2 linked regions of the Hahella chejuensis KCTC 2396 genome follow. The protein of the gene in region 1 interacts with the protein of each later gene in a pairwise test. Links are inferred from orthologs where the notes say so. Each region holds a gene or a part of one and is shown in the gene's direction. Other genes may lie near its edges.

Region 1 (9,158 bases):
ACAGCAACGAGGCGTTAAGTTCGAGGTTTTGGAGTCGGCGGCTTGACGCTTTTGCCCATATCCTGAGAGAGCCACAGCCCGGCTAGAATTGCTCCGCCGCCGATTAGATGGTAGCTCTCAGGGTGCTCGCCAAGAAACGGGATGGATAACAATGCGGTAAGCAGCGGCGTCAAATAAGCGAATAAAGCGGCGGTGCTGGGAGAAGTCTTGGTGACGCCGTAGTTCCACAACAGGTATGCGCAGAGTGATGGAAATATCGCCACGTAAGCGATAACCGCCGCTAAGTCATAACTCCATTCGAATCCGCCTTTAATATGATGCTCCAGTACATAAAAGGGCAGGATCATCGGCAGCCCCAATCCCAGCAAGATAGCGAACAGGTCGAAGCCGGGGATAGGGATGGCCCATTTCCTCAATAAAACTGAATACAGTGACCAAATAACCATCGCCGCCGCCATGATGCTGTCGCCGGCGTTCATCTGCAAAGAGAGCAATGCGCTTGGTTCCCCATGTAGTATCACGTATAACGCGCCGAGAAAGGCGAACAACACGCCGACCCCGCTTTTAAGGTTCAGGCGCTGGCCAAGCAAAGGCATCGCCAAGACCAGAGTCGCTACCGGCAATAACGAGTTCACCAGCGTAATATTGAGCGCAGAGGTGAATTGCGCGGAGGTATACAGCAGCGAGTTGTAGGTCGCCACGCCGAGAAAAGCGAGCACGCCAATCTTGCCCCAGTGCTGCTTGATGATGTCTTTATGGCGCAGGAAAGCCCGTAAAATAAATGGTGAGATAAGGAGCGCACAAACCAGCCAGCGATGGAATGACAGCGCCAAAGGAGGAATGCTGTCATTGAAACCGCGCGCCACCAGTGCGTTGCCCGCCCAAAATAATGACGTTCCCGCCAGCCCCAGGTAAGGCGCTATTCGAAAAAAGAGTGAATCTGAGGCATTGACGTCGCTCACTGCGCGGGTCCTTTTGGGTTGCTGGCAAGGCGGGAGAACGCCGGGTCCTGCTGTAAGGGCTTCCGGGGCTTCCAATTCTAGGATAAATTCTATCTGTTCGGCCAATTTTTCCGTTTATATCAATCATTAAGCAGATGAGAGCGACGAACTGATTATGGAGCTTTTTGAAACATCCATTGTAGTGATTGGCGCAGGCGTCGTGGGACTAAGCGTCGCCAAAGCTTTGGCGGAAGGTGGACAGGATGTGCTGCTGTTGGAGCGCGAGAGTCTTATTGGCTCCGGTATATCATCTCGCAATAGTGAAGTGATTCATGCAGGTATCTACTATCCGCAAGGCAGCCTGAAAGCCGAAACCTGCGTAAGAGGTAAAGCGTTGTTGTACGAATACTGCGCTTCTCGCGGGATTCCTCATAAGCGTTGCGGGAAGCTCATTGTTGCAACTCACCCTGAACAGATGGATGCCTTGCAGCAAATATCTGAGACGGCTGCCGCCAATGGCGTGACGGACTTGCAGTGGTTGACCCAGGCCCAAGCCCTGGCGATGGAGCCCGAGTTAAGTTCTGTCGGCGCGCTGCACTCTCCTTCCACCGGCATTATCGACAGTCATCAGTATATGTTGTCTTTGCAGGGCGACTTTGAGCGCGCGGGCGGAATGACAGCGTTCAATGCGCCACTGCTGGGCGGGCGTATTGATGCGGGGCGGGTTGCTTTGAACGTTGGCGGCGCGGCGCCCTGCCAGGTGCGTGCGGAAGTGGTTGTGAATTGCGCTGGACTGGATGCGATGGGAGTGCTTGCTAACGTGGATGGATATCCTGTTGCTGGAATTCCTCCGATCTATTTCGCCAAAGGAAGTTACTTTTCTTTATCAGGGCGCAGCCCTTTTCAACGTTTGATATACCCTGTGCCGGAAGCAGGCGGACTGGGAGTGCACCTGACCTTGGACATGGGCGGACAGGCGCGGTTCGGCCCGGATGTTGAGTGGGTCGATCGGCCGGAGTTCAGTGTAAACCCCCAACGGATGGCTAAGTTCGCTCAGGCTATACGCAATTACTGGCCTGCGCTGCAGGAAGGCATGCTGCAGCCGGCGTATGCAGGAGTTCGCCCCAAATTGTCGTCGCAAGGCGCGCGCGCAGAGGACTTTGTCATCGATACGCCTGAACACAACGGTGTTGCAGGATGGTATAACCTGTTCGGTATTGAATCCCCAGGTTTGACGGCTTCGCTTGCTCTGGCTGAGACGGTGTCGAAACGGATATTAAATCGTTAAACGATCAGTCCATGGAGCGTCTCGCAATGCTAAAAACATAAACCTCAAGCGCGCCCGCCTGTTTCAGCGTGCGCGCAAGCTCATCTACTGTGCTGCCGGTGGTGACGACGTCGTCAATAATAATCAGCGGCTGCTGAGGGAGTTTGGATGAGGCCTCAAATCCATTCTTCACATTACTGCGTCTGCTTTTTCGATTTAGTCCGGTTTGAGGAGGAGACGCCTTTATCCTGCGACACAGTTTGTTGCTGTACTTTGCATTGGCGTAGCGAGCGAGGCTTCGAGCCAGCAGTTCCGCCTGGTTGAATCCGCGTTTACGTTGCTTGCTCTTGTGCATTGGAACCGGTATCAGAATGGGGGCGGAAATGTGTGCGTAGGCCTGTTGAAACGCAGGGAGGGCCGCCTGCGCTAACGCCCTGGCCCAATATCGTTTGTCTCCATACTTCAGCTGTCCGATGATGTGATTCATTGGAAAGATATAGTCAAAGGCGCTGGTGCTGGCGTCAAAGTGTGGGGGTTGTCGAAGACAGCGACCGCAGGGAACTGCGTCGGAGGCTATCCGGCTGACGCCGCAGCGGGAGCAGGGATGTTTGGGAGGCGTTAAGTCTGTGGAGCAGGCGGTGCAAATATGGGCGCTACCACCTGATTCGAGGCAAAGCAGGCAATGCTTTAGTTGTAAGCTGTTAACCTTTTCTCTGAGAAAGGTTGACAGCTTTTTGGTCCGGCTTATTATGTCTTCCATGAATTTCTCTCGTATTTGGGTCCACTTTCCTGTGTCGAGGCGGATTATATCTCAGGCCCCGGCTAGTTTTGTATAACAGCAAGAGTTTGATATGACAGCACCATGCAATCACCCATCCGCCATGACTGGTCTCTGGAAGAGGTTGAAGCTCTCTTCGCGCTACCTTTCAATGACTTACTATTCCAGGCGCAAGTCACGCATAGGCGGAACTTCGATCCGAATGAAGTGCAGGTCAGTACTCTGCTTTCTATTAAGACCGGCGCCTGCCCTGAAGACTGTAAATACTGTCCACAGAGCGGCCACTACAATACTGGTCTTGAGAAAGAGAAGCTGCTGGAAGTGGAAAAAGTGGTGAACGAGGCCAAGGCCGCCAAAGAGAAAGGCGCCAGCCGTTTTTGTATGGGAGCGGCCTGGAGAAATCCCCGCGCCAAGGATATGCCTTATGTCCTTGAGATGGTCAAACAGGTGAAGTCTCTCGGCATGGAAACCTGCATGACCCTGGGCATGCTGACGGCTGATCAGGCGTCGGAGCTTGCTGGCGCAGGTTTGGATTATTACAACCATAACCTGGATACTTCCGAGAATTACTATGGTGAAATTATCACCACGCGGACTTACTCCGATCGTCTGGAAACGCTGCAAAATGTTAGAGACGCGGGCATGAAAGTCTGCTGCGGCGGCATTATGGGCATGGGTGAAAGCGCCCGCGACCGCGCTGCTTTGCTTGCTCAACTGGCGAACCTGCCCAGCCATCCTGAAAGCGTACCGATCAATATGCTAGTCAAAGTTAAGGGTACGCCACTGGAAGTGCAGGAAGACATAGATCCGTTTGATTTCATCCGCACCATCGCTGTAGCTCGCATCCTGATGCCCAGGTCTCATGTGCGCTTGTCCGCAGGACGTGAGGATATGAACGAACAGATGCAGGCGATGTGCTTCCTGGCGGGCGCCAACTCTATTTTTTATGGTGAAAAACTGCTGACCACGCCCAACCCGGAAGCAGATAAAGATATGATGTTGTTCAAGAAACTGGGTATTCGTCCAGAGCAGCGCGAGCAAGCGCATTCAGAGGACCAGCAGGAAGCGTACCTGCATGACGTCATTCAGGCGCATGACCAGCAACAGCGCATGGAAAGCATGTTCTACGACGCGACAAAAACTGCGTAAACGTCATGTCGAAATGGGGGCATTTGGCGCAGACGCTGACTGCGCGGAAACAGCAGGATCTTTATCGCAGTCGCCTGACGATAGATAGCCCTCAAGCGCCTCGGGTCATGATAGAGGGGCGAGAGTATCTCGCTTTCTGCAGTAATGATTATCTGGGGTTGGCCAACGACCCGCGGCTCATCGCCGCCGCACAGCAGGCTTTAAGCGAGTTTGGTCTTGGCGGCGGGGCATCCCATCTCGTTATTGGACACCACCGCGCCCATCATGAGCTGGAACTGGATCTGGCCGAATTCACCGGGCGCGACCGCGCCTTGCTTTTTTCAACCGGGTATATGGCTAACCTCGGCGTGGCGTCTGCCCTATTGGGTAGGGGCGATTATGTCATTGAGGACAAACTGAACCATGCCTCGCTGTTGGATGCGGGAATGTTATCCGGGGCGAGACTGCTGCGCTATCGCCATGCGGACGCCGAGCATTTGGCGTTGCGTCTGGATGAGGTGGGCGATAGTCGGGCTTTGGTCATTACGGACGGCGTATTTAGTATGGATGGCGACATAGCTCCCTTAGATGCGATAGCGCAGGTATGTCACAGCAAAGACGCCATGCTGATGGTGGATGATGCTCATGGCTTCGGCGTGTTGGGAACCGAGGGGGGAGGATGTGCTGCGCATTTTCAGATGAACCAGGTTCAGGTTCCAGTACTGATGGGAACGCTCGGAAAGTCCTATGGCGCGGCAGGGGCCTTCGTTGCTGGTTCTGGCGAATTGATAGAAACGCTGGTGCAATTCGCCCGGACTTATATTTACACCACTTCCATGCCTCCGGCTATCGCTGCGGCGGCGCGCGTCAGTCTGCGGATAAGCCGGGAGGAGACTTGGCGCCGTGAACGATTGAATGAATTGGTGACGCGCTTCCGTAAAGAGGCAATAGGAATGGGCTATCAGTTGGCGGCCTCTTCCACTCCAATACAACCTGTTTTTATAGGTGACGCAGCGGCGGCAATGGAACTGAGCCAGGCGTTACGTAAAGAAGGCATTTTGATAACAGCGATTCGTCCCCCAACTGTTCCGGCAAACACCTCACGCCTGCGCGTCACGTTTAGCGCCGCTCATACGGATGATGACCTGAACCAATTATTGGAAGTTCTCCATAAATACCGTGGCGCCACCAATATCGCTGGAGTGGCGAATGCCTGACGGACGCATTGATTCGGTTCATCTGATTGGCGGCTGGGCGCAACCACAGGCGGCGCTCGAACCTTTAGCGCAGGCATTAGGCGGAATTTCAGTCGTTACGACTTGGACGCTGAGTGATTCCTATGCCGCGCTTACTCGACGGCTATCCGCCCAGTGGAATGAACGAACCCTGATCGTGGGATGGTCGTTAGGCGGTTCTTTGGCGATTCGTAGGTTAGCTGCGGAAAACCTGAAAGTAGCTCGCCTGGCGCTGGTGGCGTGTAATCCATTTTTCGCCGGGGATAGTGGGTGGCCAGGGGTTGGTTTGGAATTGCTCGACGGCTTTGCCGACGACTTGAACTCTGATCGCGTGCGATTGCTGAGGCGTTTCAATCTGTTGCAGACACAGGGCGCAGCGGCGGCGCGAGCGCAAGCTCGGCAGACTTTAAACTTCGCTTCTGCAATCGAGTCCTGGTCAGAGCAGCAGTTAAGCGCTTCGTTAGAGTGGTTGCGGAGCTGGGATTTACGTGATGAATTGGCATACCTTGATGTCCCGGTCACCCACTTTCTAGGGGAAGCGGATGCCATTGCGCCGGTCGCTCTAGCGCAATGCCTGCAACAAAACTATCCCTGCCACCAAGTGGAAATAGTGGGTGGTATGAGCCATTTCCCTGATGCGGAAGCAAGCCGTTTCATCGCGGAAAGCTTGCAGTCAGGATGAAACGCGTGGATTAACTCGATGAATCATGCAGTAACTATTAAATCCTTTGTATCGACTTCCCCTCTTTCAGATTTGGAGCGTGGCGCCGTGGATAAATCCAAAGTGGCGGAATCATTTAGCGCCGCGGCTGCGACTTATGACCTTCTGGCCGGCATGCAAAAAGAAGTGGGTGAGAGCCTGGTGTCGCTCAGTCGGGAAGGCTGTCCGCAAGATATTATCGATGTGGGGTGTGGTACGGGGTGGTTGACTCATCGCCTGAAAAACAGCTTTCCTGAAGCGAGATTATGCGCCTATGACCTGTCGCCTGGGATGATTGAGTACGCCCTTGCGCATCACGATAACGTGGCGGAGATCTGGGCTGTCGCCGATATGGAGTCCCTGCCTGTGGCCAATGCGAGTCAGGATCTTGTGTTCAGCAATATGGCGATGCAGTGGCTGGATGATCCTCGTGCCTGGTTTGCCGAGGCGAGCAGGGTGTTACGGCCTGGAGGCCGACTGATTTGCTCCACATTACTGACGCAAACACTGTTTGAACTGGAGCAGGCATGGCATGGAGTGGATGGGGGCCGCCACGTCAATCGCTTTCTGAGTGCTGAACAGGTTGCCGAAGCTGCGGTTTCCTGTGGATTGCGAGGGGAATGCAGAGAGTCTTTGTACGTACGCTTTCATGACTCAGCGCTTGATGTAATGAAAGAACTTAAAGGCATCGGCGCCCATAATATTCAATCTGAGCGCCCGCAAGGACTGACTGGTAAGCGCCGACTCCGTCGTGTTATCGAGAATTATGAAAAATGCAGACAGGAGCAGGGTGTGCCCGCTACATATCATGTTGGCGTCTGTGTATACAGCAGGATCTAATTCATGGCTAAAACGTTTTTTGTAACCGGGACAGATACTGAAGTTGGTAAGACTTTTGTCTCCGCTGCGTTACTGCACGCGGCGGCGGCGATGGGGAAGCGTACGCTAGGATTGAAGCCGGTGGCGTCCGGGTGCGAGCAGACGCCTGAAGGGCTTCGAAATGAAGACGCATTAGCATTACAGCAGTACGCCACGGTGAAGCTTCCTTACGCTCAAGTAAATCCGGTTGCTCTAGAGCCTGCGATTGCGCCCCATATTGCTGCGCAGCAGGCGGGGCGAACATTATCAGCTCCTCGCTTGGTCGGATTGTGTCGAGGCGCCTTGATGACGCCGCATGACTTTTCTTTGGTGGAGGGCGCTGGCGGCTGGTTGACGCCGTTGAATCCGCGGGAATATTTAAGTGACCTCGCCGCGATGTTGGATATTCCTGTCATTCTCGTGGTGGGCATGCGTTTGGGCTGTATCAATCACGCCTTGCTGACAGTAGAAGCGCTGCGTGGTCGCCGTTTGAAGCTGGCGGGATGGGTGGCGAATCAGGTCTCGGAGGAAACCATGCCCCAATTGTCGGATAATCTCGAGACGCTGAGCGCAAGAATATCCGCACCCTGCCTGGGCGTCGTTCCCAGAGCTGAGGCGCCGGACAGTCCCAGTGTTCAGACCGCCTTGCGGCTGGCTCCATTGTTTGAAGTATAGACCCGACAGGAATCGCGTTTGGGTTGCAAGATTGTGAAGAAACTTTACCGCTGGTTGAAAATTAAACGAATTGGTGGGTACAATCAAAGTTGAGTTAGTCTGATCGCCGAGTGGTAATGCGATGATTTCAAGCGTTTTGCAAAGCGGAGTGCAGGGTGTAAAGCAAAATCTCCAAGGGATGGAAAAAGCGGCGACTGAAATCGCCAAAGTAGGACAACCCGTCGAAGAGTCCGGTGAACTGCGCACAGTAGACGATGCTGTGGAGTCCATTGTGGACCTTAAGTTGTACGAGAATGGCGTTAAAGCTTCGGCGAAAGTCATTAAAACCGCCGACGAAACCCTGGGAACGCTGCTGGATATCAAAGCCTGAATAGTTGCGGCCGCAACAGGGTTTAGCGAGGTTAACGGGAGCATAAGGTGCAGATAGCCGGAGCGGGACAACCCGCCATCAGTTCTGTTACCCCATACTCGCCTCCCACGAAGGTGAGCAGCTCGGCTGTCTCTATTTCTGACCTGGAATCCACCCTGCCGCCGGTGCAACCATTGGAGCCCAGCGCTTCTTCTTCCTCCTCCAACTCTTTTCCTACTGTTATCTACAATCGCTTTGCGCAAACCTCAAGCGTGACGCCTCAGGTAGTCCAGCCCACAACTACGGAGGAGGATGGGGCGGTGGTGGTTACTGGTCAAGAAGCACCTGCTGTACAGACCGCGCCTGTATCGCCAAATAATGGTGATGGTGGAGAAGCGGTTGAAGGGGGGTCTGGAGCTATCCAGGAAAGAGGCGGTGAAGATGGAGCGCCTGCAGCGTCGAGCCAGGCTGAGCAGCCCAGGCGCTCGGCCCCTGACGACTCTGGTGGTGGGCTGAGTGAAAGTGATTTAGCAGCAATCTCCCAATTGGCGCGACGGGATCTTGAAGTGCGGCAGCATGAGCAGGCGCACGTGTCTGTTGGCGGTCTCTATGCGGGCGCTCCCCAATATTCCTATTCCCGTGGGCCGGATGGACGCTCCTACGCTGTTGGCGGTGAAGTGCCGATTGATGTGTCGTTAGTGCCTGGGAACCCTGAGGCCACTATAAGGAAAATGGAGCAGGTTCGAAGAGCGGCGTTGGCGCCGGCGGAGCCTTCTACTCAGGACCGCTCTGTCGCTGCGCGTGCGACTCAGGCCATTTTGCAGGCGCGTTCCGAGCTTGTACAGCAACAGGCGGATGAGCGCGCGGAGTTGCAGGCTGAACAACAACAGGAACGTGAGCAGCGGCAGCAGGAGGAGAGTCGCGGTTCTTCCAGTGAGCGTGAAAGCGAAGCCATTCGCACCTATCTTGACTTGATCCGTATAGGACAAGCTTTCGAGCAGGGATTACAGCCCAGCATTCAATTAGACGAAGTGATCTAAACCTTCTTTACTGATTCTTAACCTTGTCCGGCGTTTGTTTGCGCCGCTTAGGCAAAGGCCTTCACTTACAAAATTTTACCCATTCATCACTTCTGGCGTTGGGTGCCAAGTCGGTTTTTGTAACGCATAAGTATTTGTTTTTTAAAAGATTAAAAAACCATGATAAGTATTGTTGCGTACCCTTTGA
Region 2 (9,250 bases), 2.8 Mb from region 1 along the record:
CACCACGGCAATCACCGTAAGACCCCGGTTATTCGCGTAAGGCGTAAAGTTAGTTATTGAGGTAAAAACAGATTATGACTCCGGATCGCAGACTGATTTCTATCTTCAGAAGCTCCAAAAAAGAGGAAATGTATGTCTATGTAGATAAGAAACAGGGCGTCGGCGCATTGCCGGAAGCGCTGTTGCAACTTTTTGGCAAGCCGCAGCATGTTTTTGACCTGTTGCTGACGAAGGAAAAGCCGTTGGCCAGAGCAGACGCGGCGGAAGTCATGAGCGCCATCGATGAAAAGGGGTTTTATCTGCAGATGCCGCCCGTCCAGGACGATTACATGATGGATGTAGTGCGTGCGCGTGAACAAACTCCAGCTGTAGGACGCAAGGATCTTGATGACTGAGGCGCGCTGGTGGGAACAGCCGCTGGATAGGCTGAGCCACGCGCAATGGGAGTCGCTCTGCGACGGCTGCGGCAAGTGCTGTCTGCATAAGTTGCAGGATGAGGACAGCGACGAGCTATACTTCACCGCCGTGGCCTGCCGTTATCTGGATGCTGAAAGGGTGCAGTGTAGTTGCTATACTGCGCGCGCATCGAAGAATCCGGACTGCCTGATTATCTCGCCGGAGAATCTTCCCAAAATTAGCGACTGGTTGCCAAAGACATGCGCTTATCGTCTGCGTTTTGAAAACCAGACGTTGCCAGCCTGGCATCCCTTGATCAGTGGGGGTCCGCGTTCTGTAGAAGCTGCGGGGCAGTCCGTGCGACATAGAACGATAAGCGAAGACGATATCGACCCGGATGATTGGGAAGAACTGATTCTTATCGATATGATTTGAACGCTTGAAGCAACTGTTATTGAAAAGTAGAAAATTATGCTGACAGATTTTGGTTATATCGCCGGTTGGGTTGCTTATCTCGTAGCGGCGCTGGCTTTATACGCATTAATGATGCCGTTGTTCAATTGTTGTGGTCCCCGTCCCGTGCAACTTTTCCTGCGCAGCCTGTTGGCGGTGGTGCTGTTTACGCCAGCGATGTCCGTTCCCAAAGACGGTCTGTGGGCGCCCGCCCATATTGTCGCCGCCTACAACTGGCTCCAGCATGATGATAACGCCGCCTTGCAAGCGGGCCTGCTGATGTTGGCCGCCTGGTGCGTCATCGGTCTGCTGTTCGCGCTGCAAGTGGTGCTTGGCAAGCTCTTCGTCACCGCCAAACCCGCGCCAGCTAAGCCTAGACGGCGTACATAATTACTTTAAAATCAATTAAATCCCTTCGCTTTTTTAAGCAATTCCTGCGTATTTTATTGTTGTTGCAACAAAACCTGCTATAACTTGAAGTAAGGATGGCCGCGGGCACGGCCGCGCTGCGCCCGCCAGCGGTCGATATTTCCAGCGGAGACGGCTGCTGAGCGGCTTCATTCGCCTGCGCCAACTTGGAATACGCTCGAATATGACATTGCTTTTCCGCCAGATTCTCGTTTGCCTGTGTTGTAGCTTGATGCTGTGGCGAGTCGCTGCTGCGCAGATGGAGTTGCCTCCGCCTGCGGATGTGCGTGTGCTCATCGATGTTTCCGGCAGCATGAAGAAGAATGATCCGAAAAATCTGCGGCGTCCGGCCCTGAATCTGGTGACGGAGCTGTTGCCTGAGGGTGACTCAGCGGGGGTGTGGACATTCGGGCAGTATGTCAATGAGCTGGCGCCTCATCAGGTTGTCGATCCTGGCTGGCGTCGCCTGGCTAAAGATAAAGCCAGGGAAATCAGCTCGACGGCGCTATACACCAATATCGGTGCGGCGCTGGAGAAAGCCTCTGAGGACTTTGTGGAAGGCAAGGATTATAGCAACACGCATTTCATTCTGCTCACCGACGGCGTGGTGGATATCTCGCAAAAGCCGGGAGAAAACGTAGCGGAGCGTGACCGTGTTCTGACCCAGGTGTTGAAAAGAGTCGCGGGCTTCGGCGCCAAGATTCATACCATCGCGCTTTCCAGGAATGCGGATCAGATGTTGCTGCAACGGCTTTCCATCGGCAGTAACGGCATCAACGCCATTGCCGAAAACTCCGAACAGTTGAGTCGTGTCTTTCTGCAAGCCTTTGAGCGTGCGGCCCCTGCCGAAGAAGTGCCTCTGGAAGATAATGCGTTTGATGTGGATTCCAGTATTGAAGAATTCACAGCACTGGTGTTTCGCGCCAAAGAGAACGCCGAAACCGCCATCATAGAACCCACAGGCAAACGCTTTACGGAAAAAGATCGACCTGAGTACGTAAAGTGGTTCAAAGAGGCTGGCTATGACCTGATTACTGTCCAAAGACCATTGGAGGGCGAGTGGAAGCTGGATGCGGAGCTGGCTCCGGGTAGCCGGGTGACGGTAGTGAGCAACCTGAAAATGGTGGTGGACCCGCTTCCGGCTAATTTTTACGCCGGAGATCACCTGGAGCTCAAGATCGGCTTTTTTGAAGACGGGGAGTTGGTGCGGAACAGGACTTTTCTGGATCTTGTGGCGGTGGATGTCACCATTCGCACGGAGGACAACAAGTCCGGCACCAAACGTATTTCCAAGGAAAGCGAGCCTCCAGCCGACGGCGTATTTCGCGAAAGCATCACCAAGCTCAAGCAGGTCGGCAGGTACGAAGTGCTGGTGCAGGCCGACGGCCGCACGTTCAAGCGGCAGTCGCGGCAATTGATCACCCTTAATGCGCCGATGGCGGTGGATCTTGAAGCCACTGGAGCCGGTGTGGATACCCGCTACAAAATTGTCATCAGTCCCCTCAGTCCAAACATCAACGAGGCGAAAACCTCGATTATCGCCAAGATAAAAGGGCCGGATGGCGGCAATCTGATTAAGTCCATTCCGTTTACCCAGGAAACGGGACGCTGGGAGTTAGAGGTCGACGCTACCCGGGGCGATGGCGTGTATGAAGTCATGTTGCGAGTGGAGGGGGAAACCCGTTCCGGCTCCGCTTTCCGTTTCGAGCCTGACAGCGTTATGGCTGAGTTTCCGCGCCAGGAGGCGTCGCCGAATGAATATCGCTCGCTGGTGAACGACAGCAGCGTTGAGCAAATGAATGAGACCCTGGTCGAAGAAGCCGCCAAAGCGCCAGAGCCTCCGAAGCAGCCTGAAGAAAATGCCATTGCGCCGCCCATCACGCCGGAAATGCAGGATCAAGCGGCGGCAGAGCAGCAGGATGCGGTGGTGCAGGAAGAGAGCGGCACCAACGCCATGTTGTGGATTATCATCGCCGCCGGCGGCGCTTCCATACTGTTGCTGGCTGTGGGAGGCGGTTACTGGATTTATCGTAAACGCCGAATTGAAAAAGAAGTTCGGGAGCCTGTAGATACCACCAAGCTGGATGACTCTGACGACGTTCCTTCTCTGGAAGAGTCCGGGCACGATCTGGAGGACGAGATCGAACAGTTGGAGCAGCCTATTGATGTCGCTGAAGAACCCTCTATGATGAGTGAGGCGGACGACATGGAATTCGGCATGGAGGAAGAAGCGGAGCCGAAAAAAGAGGAGGATGCGGAACCGCCCATGAGTTCATCCGACTCTGAAGAGACCGATGCCGAGGCGCTCGCTGACGAGATCCTGGCTTCCAATGAAAAAGCTAAAGACATGGATGACGAGTTCAACCTGGAAGATTTTGATATATCCGATACCGATGACCTCCCCGCCGGATCGGAAGACGAAGACAAAAAGTAGTTAACTTCTGAACATGTGCCAACTTCTTGGAATGAGCGCGAATGCGCCGACGGATATTTGTTTTTCCTGGACCGGTCTGATGTTTCGCGGCGGTCAGACCGGGCCGCATAAAGACGGCTGGGGCATCGCCTTTTATGAAGGCAAGGGGCTGCGTGAGTTTCGTGACCCCAATCCCAGCGCCACCTCGGAAATTGCGCGGTTTATCAGTCAGTATCCGATTAAAAGCCGCACGGTCATCAGCCACATCCGGCAAGCCAACGTCGGCGACATCAGCCTGGAAAACACCCATCCCTTTATTCGCGAACTGGGCGGTTATTACTGGTGCTTCGCCCATAACGGCCAGCTGAAATCCTATCAGGACCTGCCGCTGGGACGTTTTCGTCCGGTGGGAGAAACCGACAGCGAGCATGCGTTTTGCTGGCTGCTGGAGGATGTCGCCAGCGGCTGCAATGACTTCTCCAGCCTGGAATGCCTGGGGGGAAGGTTGTATCGGAACTGCCTGGAGTTGACGTCGAGAGGCGTGTTCAACATGCTTTTCACCAACTCGGAGTACCTGTTTGCCTACTGCTCAACCAAATTGCATTGGATCACCCGACAGGCTCCTTTCGGCTGCGCTTCCCTGGAGGATGGTGAGATTCGGGTGAACTTCGAAGAACATACCAACCCCACCGACAAAGTCACTATGATCGTCACGGAGCCGTTGACCGTCGATGAAGAATGGCGACAAATGCGCCCCGGGGAATTAATCGCTTTTAGAGATGGCGAAGTCGCCGCCAGATGGTATGAAGAAGGGGCGGTTAAGCTTGCTGATACTTGAGCGTGTTGTCTCGCTAAGAGTGAACCCGCCAAGAAAGTTATAACGCCGGCGCAAAGGCCGGCGCTTGTTGTTTACTGCACGTTTTCCGCTTCAGTAAAGAAGTTGTCGAATAAAGCAGTGGACAGATAACGCTCAGCGCTGTCCGGCAGGATAACCACGATATTCTTGTCTTTGAATTCGTCACGCTCCGCCAAACGGACCGCAACGGCCGCCGCTGCGCCACAGGAGATACCGCAGAGGATGCCTTCTTCACGCATCAGGCGGTGAGCCATTTCCATCGCTTCTTCGTTGGTGACCTGCTCAACGAGGTCAACCATGTCCAGATCCAGGTTTTTCGGTACGAAACCTGCGCCTATGCCCTGGATTTTGTGAGGGGCGGGTTGTAATTCCTGACCTTTGATGGTCTGGGTGATAACGGGAGAAGCGGTAGGTTCGACGGCTACGGAAGTGATGTTTTTACCCATGGCGTTCTTGATGTAGCGGGATACGCCGGTAATCGTGCCCCCGGTGCCGACGCCTGCGACCAGAACATCGATTGCCCCTTCCAGGTCCCGCCAGATTTCCGGCCCGGTGGTCTTTTCATGAATTTCCGGGTTGGCGGGGTTGTCGAACTGTTGCAGCATCAGGTGTTGCTGCGGGTCCTGAGAGACGATTTCCGCTGCTTTCTCAATCGCGCCTTTCATGCCTTTGGGACCTTCGGTCAATACGATTTCCGCGCCCAGGGCTTTCATCGCCTTGCGGCGCTCCAGACTCATGGTGGCGGGCATGGTCAGGATCAGTTTATAGCCCCGCGCGGCGGCGACGAAGGCGAGAGCGATGCCGGTGTTGCCGCTGGTAGGCTCAACCAGCGTCATGCCTGGCTTGAGGCGACCGGATTTCTCCGCATCCCATACCATGTTGGCGCCGATACGGCATTTCACGGAGTAGGCCGGGTTGCGGCCTTCAATTTTGGCGAACACGTTGCCTTTGGTGACGCGATTCAGCTTCACCAGCGGCGTGTTGCCGATGGACATGGAGTTGTCTTCGTAGACGTTCATTATTTATCTCCTTGCAGATTAAGTAGATTTCCCCGGCCATAACATTGCGAGCGTGAGAGATAGCTTAGCGGCTGGCATGAAATATTTGAATGTTTTCGGGTAATATATCCGCTTATAACTCCTCTAATAATGACGCATTCACACAACTAACAAGGTTTCACACATGAAGTTTTCCGGCACCAAGAACTATGTCGCCACTGACGATCTGCAATTGGCGGTGAACGCCGCCATTCGATTACAGCGGCCGCTTCTCATCAAAGGCGAACCGGGCACAGGCAAAACCATGCTGGCGGAAGAGCTGGCGGAAGCCCTGGGCGCGCCGTTGATTCAATGGCACATCAAGTCCACCACCAAGGCCCAGCAAGGATTGTACGAGTACGACGCGGTTTCGCGCCTGCGCGACTCCCAGTTGGGCGATGACCGCGTTCACGACATTCGCAATTACATCAAGAAAGGCAAGCTGTGGGAGGCGTTTGTGTCCGAGCAGCAATCGGTGCTGTTGATTGATGAAATTGATAAAGCGGATATCGAGTTCCCCAACGACCTGTTGCTGGAACTGGATAAGATGGAGTTCTACGTTTACGAGACTCAGGAGCGAATCCGCGCCACTACCCGGCCTATCGTCATCATCACCAGCAATAACGAAAAAGAGTTGCCTGACGCTTTCTTGCGACGCTGCTTCTTCCACTACATCAACTTTCCCGACAAAGACACCATGGAGTCGATCATCGACGTGCATTACCCAGGCATACAGCGCTCGCTGGTGAAGGATGCATTGGATGTTTTCTTTGACGTACGCAAAGTGCCGGGGCTGAAGAAAAAACCTTCCACCTCTGAACTGATCGACTGGCTCAAACTGCTGATGGCGGACAATCTGCCTGAAGACGTATTGCGCAACCACGATCCCAGCCAGGCGATTCCTCCTCTGTATGGCGCGCTGGTGAAGAACGAGCAGGACGTCCACCTTTTGCAGAAACTGGCGTTCATGACGCGCAGAAAAGGCTGATTGCGGCAATGAACGGACGCAATCATTGCGGCCCCGAGCAGAGGAGGACACCTATATGTTGATTGATTTCTTCCTGACGTTGCGCAAGAACAAAGTGCCGGCTTCCCTGCGGGAGCTGCTCGACCTGCTGGAGGCTCTGCAGCAGGGACTGGCGTTTGCGGATATGGATGACTTTTACTATCTGAGCCGCGCCTGTCTGGTGAAGGATGAGAAGCACTATGACAAATTCGACCAGGCGTTTGGCGTCTACTTCAAAGGACTGGAAGACCTGAATGCGGTGCTGGAGGCGCTGATCCCCGAAGATTGGCTGCGCGCGGAATTTGAAAAGCAGCTCACCGATGAGGAAAAGGCCAAGATTGAATCCCTGGGAGGCCTGGAGGAGCTGATCGAGGCGTTCAAGAAACGCCTGGAAGAGCAAAAAGAGCGTCATCAGGGCGGCAATAGATGGATCGGAACTGGCGGCACGTCGCCATTCGGTGCAAACGGCTATAACCCGGAAGGCTTTCGCATTGGCCAGAACGGCTCCCGTAATCGTCGCGCAGTGAAAGTGTGGGAGCAACGCACTTATAAGGATCTGGATGATTCCATCACCCTTGGCATTCGCAATATCAAGGTGGCGTTACGTCGTCTGCGCAAATTCGCGCGTCAGGGCGCGGCGGAAGAGTTGGACATGCCCGATACCATCCGCAGCACGGCCAACAACGCGGGATACCTGGATATCAAGATGGTGCCGGAGCGTCATAACTCGGTAAAAGTACTGCTGTTTTTCGACATCGGCGGCTCCATGGACCCGCATATTCGCGTGTGCGAGGAGTTATTCTCCGCTGCGCGCACTGAGTTCAAGCACATGGAATACTACTACTTCCACAACTTCATCTACGAAGGCGTTTGGAAGAACAATATCCGTCGTGTCAGCGAAACTATTCCAACCTGGGACATCCTGCACAAATACGCGTCGGACTACCGGGTGATTTTCGTAGGCGACGCCAGTATGGCGCCTTATGAGATCACCCATCCCGGTGGCAGTATTGAGCACTGGAACGAAGAAGCCGGCGCGGTCTGGATGCAGCGGGTGACGGACAAGTTCGACAAAGTGATCTGGCTGAATCCGTATCCCAAAGACTACTGGGGCATGGGCGGCTCTCTGGAGATCACCCGTCAGTTGGTCAACCAGCACATGTATCCGCTCACCATCGACGGGCTTGAGCAGGGCATGAAGTACCTGAGCAAGTAATCTTTTTTCGCTTTTCTATACGCGCCGTCGCTGGGCGGCGCGCCTTCATGGCTTATTTCTGAGGAACCTCTGAAAAACGTTGGCGTGGCCGCCAGCGCGAACGCTAACTATGTCTCGTTTTGTAAACATTTGTGTAGTTTGGTGAATCGAGTTCACACTATCGCCGGCGACCCGGTGCTACCATGGCCTTCGTCTCTTTCTGCGTTCACCCGAGAGTTCGGTTCTCATAAGGGTATAGAGGATGAAGGCTTTGCGAATAATTCCAAGAATAATCATCACAGCGTTGCACATACTGACATTCGTCATTTCCACTCAAGTCCATAGCGCCGCCGACAATGCGTCCGCGAAGGATATGGAGGCGCTCAAGCAGCGCGTCATCGAGCTCAACCGTGAGCTTTATAAGCTGCAGGAAGAAGTCCTGTATCCCATCGACACCCAAGTGGTGTTTTTTCTGGCCGTAGATGAAAACGTCGGTTTTGAGCTGGATTCCGTCGAGTTGACGCTGGATGGAGATATGGCGACCACCTACCTTTACTCTGCGCGTGAATTGCAGGCATTGCAGCGCGGCGGCGTGCAGCGTTTGTTCATGGGTAACCTGCCTGCGGGCGCCCATAAAGCCGTGGCTGTTTTCAACGGACGCAGCGCTGGAGATAAATACCTGCGCAAGGCGGCGACGCTGTCTTTCAACAAAGAAAACGGCTCCAAATATCTGGAGCTACGGGTGCAGGGCGATGGCGCCCGGCCGCCCCGTTTTCTGATCAGAGAGCTGCGCTAAGCGCCGCGGGCTAAGGTCGAACGCCATGAAAGGGGATGTAACGTCAACCATGCATCGAATGTGCGCTCTGTTGTTGGTTATGGCTTGTCTGGGTGGGCTCGTCAACGCCGCGCGGGCGGAAGAGGGCGCAGATGAGTTGTTGCACAGGGAGGCGTTGTTTCACTACTACACCAATGACTTTCTGCAATCTCTCGTGTTATTGGAAAACGAGCATGTCGGGTCCAACCATGTCGGCAATCAATATCACAACCTGAACCATATCCTCGCCATTGAATCCAGTCTGGAGTTTGGTCTGCGCCGCAATGCGGAAACGCTTCTGGAGCATTTGCAATTCACCGCCAGAGAGGCGGAAGTCAAGCAGCAGGCGCAGATGATCAAAGGACGTCTCGCCTATCGCGACGAGGAGTGGGGAACAGCGGTGGAGCTGTTTGAGGGAGCCATGAAGGGAATGAGCCGGGATAAAAAAGATGAAGCCCTCTATTACATGGCGAACAGTTACCTGCAGCTGCGCCGTCCTCAGGAGGCAGCCAAGGTGCTTGGCGACGCTTCCAAGGGAAGCTTGTGGGCCGCTCATGGCTATTACAACCTGGGCGTGAACTACGCCGCAGATGATCCGGATTCCTCCCGCGCTTTGGTGGCGTTGCGGATCGCCGCAGCCATGACCGACGACAGCTACGAAGGAAAGGAGTT

The links.
Region 2: the proteins of bioB (region 1) and HCH_RS11870 interact in binary tests that used the Escherichia coli proteins (3 or more experiments, as listed by UniProt). The link is inferred for Hahella chejuensis KCTC 2396 from one-to-one orthologs.

What each region holds. Positions count from the first base shown.
Region 1 is NC_007645.1:5,501,801-5,510,958, reverse strand. What follows is about bases 2,225-5,102. They hold bioB (biotin synthase BioB), read left to right. Parts: upstream 2,225-3,070; coding sequence 3,071-4,135; downstream 4,136-5,102. Other genes in these bases: bioF (8-amino-7-oxononanoate synthase), read left to right, coding at 4,141-5,102; HCH_RS33955 (ComF family protein), read right to left, coding at 2,234-2,968; HCH_RS24125 (NAD(P)/FAD-dependent oxidoreductase), read left to right, coding at 2,225-2,229. In the rest of the region: HCH_RS24135 (saccharopine dehydrogenase family protein), read left to right, coding at 1-46; HCH_RS24130 (DMT family transporter), read right to left, coding at 15-962; more of HCH_RS24125, read left to right, coding at 1,117-2,224; more of bioF, read left to right, coding at 5,103-5,331; HCH_RS24105 (alpha/beta fold hydrolase), read left to right, coding at 5,324-6,031; malonyl-ACP O-methyltransferase BioC, read left to right, coding at 6,050-6,889; bioD (dethiobiotin synthase), read left to right, coding at 6,893-7,582; HCH_RS24090 (hypothetical protein), read left to right, coding at 7,704-7,952; HCH_RS33265 (putative metalloprotease CJM1_0395 family protein), read left to right, coding at 8,000-8,971. UniProt on the Escherichia coli protein: Catalyzes the conversion of dethiobiotin (DTB) to biotin by the insertion of a sulfur atom into dethiobiotin via a radical-based mechanism.
Region 2 is NC_007645.1:2,686,334-2,695,583, forward strand. What follows is about bases 2,637-5,606. They hold HCH_RS11870 (class II glutamine amidotransferase), read left to right. Parts: upstream 2,637-3,704; coding sequence 3,705-4,508; downstream 4,509-5,606. Other genes in these bases: HCH_RS11865 (VWA domain-containing protein), read left to right, coding at 2,637-3,691; cysK (cysteine synthase A), read right to left, coding at 4,580-5,545. Also shown: HCH_RS11845 (ribonuclease D), read left to right, coding at 1-20; HCH_RS11850 (YcgL domain-containing protein), read left to right, coding at 75-395; HCH_RS11855 (YcgN family cysteine cluster protein), read left to right, coding at 388-831; HCH_RS34360 (hypothetical protein), read left to right, coding at 868-1,239; more of HCH_RS11865, read left to right, coding at 1,442-2,636; HCH_RS11880 (AAA family ATPase), read left to right, coding at 5,709-6,551; HCH_RS11885 (vWA domain-containing protein), read left to right, coding at 6,607-7,785; HCH_RS11890 (hypothetical protein), read left to right, coding at 8,027-8,560; HCH_RS11895 (tetratricopeptide repeat protein), read left to right, coding at 8,586-9,250.